One region of the Variovorax sp. LARHSF232 genome, then DNA from elsewhere that is predicted to be linked to it. Evidence: predicted binding sites of a transcription regulator. Region 1 holds the regulator's gene; the other holds the start of a gene.

What was found. The regulator HrcA, encoded in region 1, represses chaperone genes, less so after heat shock. The targets are predictions, from matches to a motif close to TTAGCACTCNNNNNNNNNGAGTGCTAA.
Region 2: a site for HrcA is predicted at 1,918-1,944, ahead of groES (co-chaperone GroES). Genes of this name have one in related genera too.

What each region holds. Positions count from the first base shown of each region.
Region 1 is NZ_JBIXJS010000003.1:514,282-517,687, forward strand. Features, by position in the region: gene recN (DNA repair protein RecN) at 1-816, opposite strand, end outside; gene ACIPRI_RS11265 (NAD kinase) at 818-1,726, opposite strand; gene hrcA (heat-inducible transcriptional repressor HrcA) at 1,755-2,759, shown strand; tRNA gene ACIPRI_RS11275 (tRNA-Ile) at 2,784-2,860, shown strand; gene ACIPRI_RS11280 (hypothetical protein) at 3,015-3,406, opposite strand, start outside.
Region 2 is NZ_JBIXJS010000001.1:553,761-557,166, forward strand. Features, by position in the region: gene ACIPRI_RS02720 (LysR family transcriptional regulator) at 1-501, opposite strand, end outside; gene ACIPRI_RS02725 (pirin family protein) at 612-1,505, shown strand; gene ACIPRI_RS02730 (hypothetical protein) at 1,521-1,667, opposite strand; gene groES (co-chaperone GroES) at 2,031-2,321, shown strand; gene groL (chaperonin GroEL) at 2,408-3,406, shown strand, end outside.

The sequences.
Region 1 (3,406 bases):
GCTGGAGGCCAGCACGTCGCCGAGCGCCTTGAATTGCGGCTCGATGTGCTCGCAGTCCTGCAGCAGGGCCAAGGCGCGATTCAGTGCGCTGAGCGCGCCCTGGTCGTCATCCTCGATGGCCAGGCGGGCACCCTCGGCCGCGTCGATCAGCGCCTGGGCGTTGGAGATGCGCGAATGGCTGGTGGAAAGCTCTTCCCATTCGTCGGCGCCAGGCGCGAGCTTGGCGACTTCGGCGATCTGCCACTGAAGGCGCTCGCGTTCGCGCTGCAGCGAATCCTGGGCGCTGCGTGCGGCATCCAGGGCGGCGACGGCCTGCCGCCAGGCCTGCCAGGGCGCTTCGAGCGTGTCCTGGCGCGCGCCGGCATAGGCATCGAGCAGGCCGCGCACCGAGTCGGGCCGGGTCAGGCTTTGCCAGGCGTGCTGGCCGTGGATGTCGAGCAGGCGCTCGCCCAGCTCGCGCAACTGTGCCGCGGTGGCCGGGCTGCCGTTGATCCAGCCGCGGCTGCGGCCTTGCACATCGACGGTGCGGCGCAGCAGCAGGGCGTCGCCGGCGGCTGCTGATTCGAAGCCGCCTTCGTCCAGCCAGGCGTCGAGCGATGGCGCGGCGTCGAACTCGGCGCTCACGTCCAGGCGCTGGGCGCCCTCACGCACGGAACCGGGGTCGGCGCGGCTGCCCAGCGCCAGTTGCAGCGCGTCGATCAGGATGGATTTGCCGGCACCGGTCTCGCCGGTGAGCACGGTGAAGCCGGACGACAGGTCGATGTCCAGCGAGCGCACGATGACGAAATCGCGCAGAGTGATCCTTCGCAGAGCCAAGTCAGGAACCCCCCTCGTTCCAATGCAGTTTTTTGCGCAGCGTGTCGAAGTAGCTCCAGCCCTTGGGGTGCAGGAAGCACACGTTCAGGCCGGAGCGCCGCACCACGATCTGATCGCCGTGCGCCAGAGTGGCCAGCGATTGCATGTCGAAACTGGCGCTGGCGTCGCGGCCGGCCACCAGTTCGATGGTGACTTCCTCGTCGTCCGGCAGAAGAATCGGCCGGTTCGACAAGGTGTGCGGCGCGATCGGCACCAGCACCCAGCCCGAGACGGCCGGATGCAGAAGCGGCCCCCCGGCCGACAGCGCGTAGGCGGTGGAGCCGGTGGGCGTGGCGATGATCAGGCCGTCGGCGCGCTGGTTGGCCACGAAATGGCTGCCCACCGACACGCGCAACTCCACCATGCCGGACGTGGCGCCGCGGTTGACCACCACGTCGTTCATGGCAAGCGCCTCGAACACGATCTGGCCGTCGCGCAGCACCTGGCCGTGCATCAGGCCGCGGCGCTCTTGTTCGTACTCACCAGCCAGCATGGGCACCAGGGTCGACTGGTAGTTGTCCAGCGGGATGTCGGTGATGAAACCCAGGCGCCCGCGGTTGATGCCGATCAGCGGCACGCCGAAGGGCGCCAGCTGCCGGCCGATGCCCAGCATGGTGCCGTCGCCGCCCACCACCAGGCCCAGGTCGCACTGCTGGCCGATTTCTTCGACGCTGAGGGCCGGGTAGCGGCCGGGCGGCTCGGCGCCGTCCGCGTCGTCGTCCTCGCCTTTTTGCACCGACACTTGGCAACCCCGGGCCTGCAGGAACAGGCCGATGCTGTCGAGCATCTCGTCCGGAGCGCTGGATTGCGCGCGCACACCGCTTTGCTGGTATTTACCGATGAGCGCAACGTGCCGGAAGCGGGGGGTCATGTACAAATTACAACATTAAAATCATCAAATGCTGGACGATCGCGCACGTCTCTTGCTCAAGACCCTGGTGGAACGGTACATCGCCGACGGCCAGCCCGTGGGTTCGCGCACATTGTCTCGCGTGCCGGGGCTGGAACTGTCGCCGGCAACCATCCGCAACGTGATGTCCGACCTGGAGGAGCATGGCCTGATCGCCAGCCCCCACACCTCGGCCGGCCGCGTGCCGACGGCGCGCGGCTATCGTCTTTTCGTCGACACCATGTTGACCGCCAAGCGTGACGAGATTGCGGCACCTACCCTGGCGGCCGACCAGCCGCAGAAGGTGATCGCCAACGCGGCCAACATGCTGTCGAACCTGTCGCAGTTCGTCGGCGTGGTGATGGCGCCGCGCCGCACCTCCACCTTCCGCCACATCGAATTCCTGCGGCTGTCGGAAAAGCGCCTGTTGGTCATCATCGTCTCGCCCGAAGGCGACGTGCAGAACCGGGTGATCTTTCCGGAGATCGACTTCAGCCAGTCGGAACTGGTCGAGGCCTCCAACTACATCAACATGCACTACTCGGGGCTGACGCTCGAGCAGGTGCGCGACCGCCTGCAGTCCGAGATCGACACCCTGCGCAGCGAGATCGCAACCTTGATGCAGGCCGCGGTGCAGGTCAGCGCCGAGGCGCTGAGCCAGGCCGAGGACGAAGTGGTGATTTCCGGCGAGCGCAACCTGCTGTCGGTGAGCGATTTCTCCAGCGACATGACCCACCTGCGTCGCGCCTTCGACCTGTTCGAGCAGAAGGCGCAGCTGATGCGCCTCCTGGACGTATCGAGCAAGGGCGAGGGCGTGCGCATCTTCATCGGCGGCGAAAGCCAGGTCGTGCCCTATGAAGAACTGTCGGTGGTCACCACCAACTACGAGGTCGACGGCCAGGTGGTCGGCACCCTGGGGGTGATCGGCCCGACGCGCATGCCGTACGAGCGCATGATCCAGATCGTCGACATCACCTCGCGCCTGGTGAGCAACGCGCTCAGCCACCGAAAGTAGCGAAAGTAGAATGGCGCCCCACGTGGGCCGTTAGCTCAGTTGGTTAGAGCAGCGGACTCATAATCCGTTGGTCGCTGGTTCAAGCCCAGCACGGCCTACCAAAATCACCGCGTGGTTATTGAAAAGCCTGCTATCGAATCGGTAGCGGGCTTTTTGGTTTTTAAGTCCGTCTCCACTCCGCCTCCACTTTTCCAAAGATGGATGCGCAACTCCAGATTGAGGGCGGTTGCCGAGGCGGCCGACTAACTTGAGCGATCAACGCTCGGCGCGTGCCATTTGGGCAAGGATCACGTTGTATTTGCTGAGGTAGCGGTTGAGGTCGATGTTGAAAACGACAAGTTGGTCGAGCGGGGATGAAAGAAGAGGTGCGAGACCAAACACCTCAAGCACGTCAAGGCCTTCCAGCACTTCAAGTTGCGCGTATGCGTCGTGGTCGCGGTGGGCACCGACATAGTTGCGCACCTTGAGCAAGAATGGTTCATGCGCTCTACGGAAAGCAGCTATGGACTTTGTGATGGCATTTAGTCGATCAAGCCACTCATCACCGAGGCCCAGTTCGATCAGCCACTTGCGATAGTTCTTGCCCAAGAGCTCGGGCAAATCTTCAGCCAACTCATACAACAGAACAGCAAGTCCACGGGCATGGA
Region 2 (3,406 bases), on a different contig from region 1:
CACCAGGCCGCCGCTGCGCGCGCCAAAGAGCTGCCGGCCGACGTAGCCGGAATCGGGCAAGGGGCCGCCTCGGATGGCCACGTCGATCTGGTCGGCGATGAGGTCGGCCTTCTCGTCGCTGAGTACGAAGTCCAGACGTACCAACGGGTGCGCGGCCAGGAATTGCGCCACCCACTGCATCGGGAAGAAGTCGAAGAAATCGGCCGTCGCGGCCACGCGTACCAGGCCGCTGGGCTGTTGGCCGCCGGCCGCCAGGGCCTGTCCGGCCTCGATCAGCCCGTCCACAGCGCCGGCGCAGCGCTCGTGAAAGTCCCGGCCGGCACTGGTCAGCGTGAGCTTGCGGGTGGAGCGTTGCAAAAGGCGCGCGCCCAGCTGGGCTTCGAGTTGCTGGAGCCGTCGGCTCACCGTGTTGGACGGCATGCCCAGGCGCCGCGCCGCTTCGGCAAAGCTGCCGCAGCGCACGACCTGCACAAAGATGGCGATGTCATTCAGGTCGAGCATTCTGCGGGTGATTCGTCGTATTTTTGGATGAGTTAATTCCAATTGTGCCGTCTAGTCGAGCAATGAACGGCGCCCTATCTTCAGGGCATCCCTTTTCTCGAAGGCAGACCATGCGCTCGCAACAACAACATTTCGACATCGGCACCGACGCCCTGGCGTCAAGCCCTGCCACGGCCCAGCCGCGCGCCATCGTCTACCGCACGCGCGGCAGCACGCATGGGCCGATCACGCGGCTGGTGAGCCCGAGCGACCTGGGCGAATTCCTCAAGCCCTTCGTGTTCCTCGACCTCTTCGGCTTCGATACCGCGGGCGGGCACAAGGGCTTCGGCATGCATCCCCACTCGGGCATCGCCACGCTGACCTATCTGATCGAAGGCGACACGCTCTATGAAGACACGACCGGCGAACAGGGTGTGCTGCGAAGTGGCGGCGTCGAATGGATGCGCTCCGGCAACGGCGTCTGGCACACGGGTGCGCCGGCGCCCGGCGTGGCGCGCGTGCGCGGCTTCCAGCTATGGGTCGCTTTGCCGGCCGACACGGAGAACGCGCCAGCGCACAGCCTCTACCTGGCTCCTGCGCAGGTGCCGCGGGATGGTCCGGCGCGGGTGCTGCTCGGCAGCTACGGGGCGGCGACCAGCCCCGTTCCTGCACCGGCGCCAATGACCTATCTGGCCGTGCATCTGCAAGACGGCCAACGCTGGCGCTTCACGCCTCCTGCCGGCCAGACGGTGGCGTGGGTCGCCGTCAATGCCGGCCGGCTCGACGCCGGGGACTCAGATCCGATCGGTGCGGGCGAATTGGCAATGCTCGAAGAGTCCGGCGATGCGATCGACTTCGTGGCGCACGGCGAGACAGCCTTTGTACTGGGCTCGGCCCGCAAGCACCCGCATGATCTGGTGATGGGTCACTACTCGGTGCATACGAGCCCGCAGGCGTTGGCGAAGGGCGAGGCAGAAATCGCGCGCATCGGCGCGCAGCTGCGGGCACAAGGGCGCCTGGGCTGAGCCCTCCCGACCGCCTTACTTCGACTCGTGTGACGGCATCGCCGGTGGCATGCTGCATGGCGCCGGCTTGGGGGCCTGGACCGGCGCTTGATGGGGCGGCAGGGGCGCGCCCAGCACCAGCGGGATCGGATCGCGGTCGGGGCGGGGAATCGGGATCGGCATGGCGGGCTCCTCGTTCTTGTTCACGGTGACGCCAGCATGGCGCTGGCCGATAGCACCGTCCGTCCTCTGCTTTCGCTGCGAGCCGGGCGCCAGTTGCCCCTTCGCCTGACGGCGTGCTCCGACGGCCAACGGCGGGGGCCGGCGCCTCCCGCCGTCCGACGGGTCGGCCTCATCGGCGCCTACGTCGAGGCCTGGGTTTGCCCCTGCGCCCCTGCCCGCCTTCTTGAAAGCGTCACAAAAACCCTTATGATTAGCACTCGCTGAGGTTGAGTGCTAACAACGGCACCCTCCTCCAGTCGATTTGGCCGCTGGCGCCCCGCCTGGGGCCCGGTTCCTTCCCCCGTTTCATATCAGGAGATGCAATTGAAACTTCGTCCTTTGCACGATCGCGTGATCGTCAAGCGCATTGAAAGCGAAACCAAGACCGCCTCGGGCATCGTCATCCCCGACAACGCCGCCGAAAAGCCGGATCAAGGCGAAGTGCTGGCCGTCGGCCCGGGCAAGAAGAACGACAAGGGCGACCTGATCGCCATGAACATCAAGGTCGGCGACCGCGTCCTGTTCGGCAAGTACTCGGGCCAGACCGTCAAGGTCGACGGCGACGAGCTGCTGGTGATGAAGGAAGACGACCTCTTCGCAGTCGTCGAAAAGTGATTTTGCGGGACAGACCAGGCAGGCGCGAAGCGGCTGACTGCTCTGTCCCCAACTGATTAATTAACTGAATTTCGGAGTTAAAGAACATGGCAGCAAAAGACGTAGTCTTCGGCGGCGAAGCCCGCGCGCGCATGGTCGAGGGTGTGAACATCCTGGCCAACGCAGTCAAGGTGACCCTGGGCCCCAAGGGTCGCAACGTGGTGCTCGAGCGCTCCTTCGGCGCCCCTACCGTGACCAAGGACGGTGTGTCCGTGGCCAAGGAAATCGAACTCAAGGACAAGCTGCAGAACATGGGCGCCCAGCTCGTGAAGGAAGTGGCTTCCAAGACTTCGGACAACGCCGGTGACGGCACCACCACCGCGACCGTGCTGGCACAAGCCATCGTTCGCGAAGGCTTCAAGCTGGTTGCCGCCGGCATGAACCCGATGGACCTGAAGCGCGGCATCGACAAGGCTGTCACCAGCCTGGTCGCCGAGCTGAAGAAGGCTTCGAAGGCGACCACCACGTCCAAGGAAATCGCGCAAGTCGGCTCGATCTCGGCCAACAGCGACGAGACCATCGGCAAGCTGATCGCTGACGCGATGGACAAGGTCGGCAAGGAAGGCGTGATCACCGTGGAAGACGGCAAGTCGCTCGACAGCGAACTCGACGTCGTCGAAGGCATGCAGTTCGACCGCGGCTACCTGTCGCCCTACTTCATCAACAACCCGGAAAAGCAATCCGCGATTCTGGACAACCCCTTCGTCCTGCTGTTCGACAAGAAGATCAGCAACATCCGCGACCTGCTGCCCACGCTGGAGCAAGTTGCCAAGGCTGGCCGTCCCCTGCTGATCATTGCCGAAGAAGTCGAGGGCGAAGCCCTGGCGACCCTGGTCGTGAACACCATCCGCGGCATCCTGAAGGTCGTGGCCGTCAAGGCGCCTGGCTTCGGCGACCGCCGCAAGGCCATGCTGGAAGACATCGCCATCCTGACGGGCGGCAAGGTCATCGCCGAAGAAGTGGGCCTGACCCTCGAGAAGGTGACGCTGGCCGACCTCGGCCAAGCCAAGCGCATCGAAGTGGGCAAGGAAAACACCATCATCATC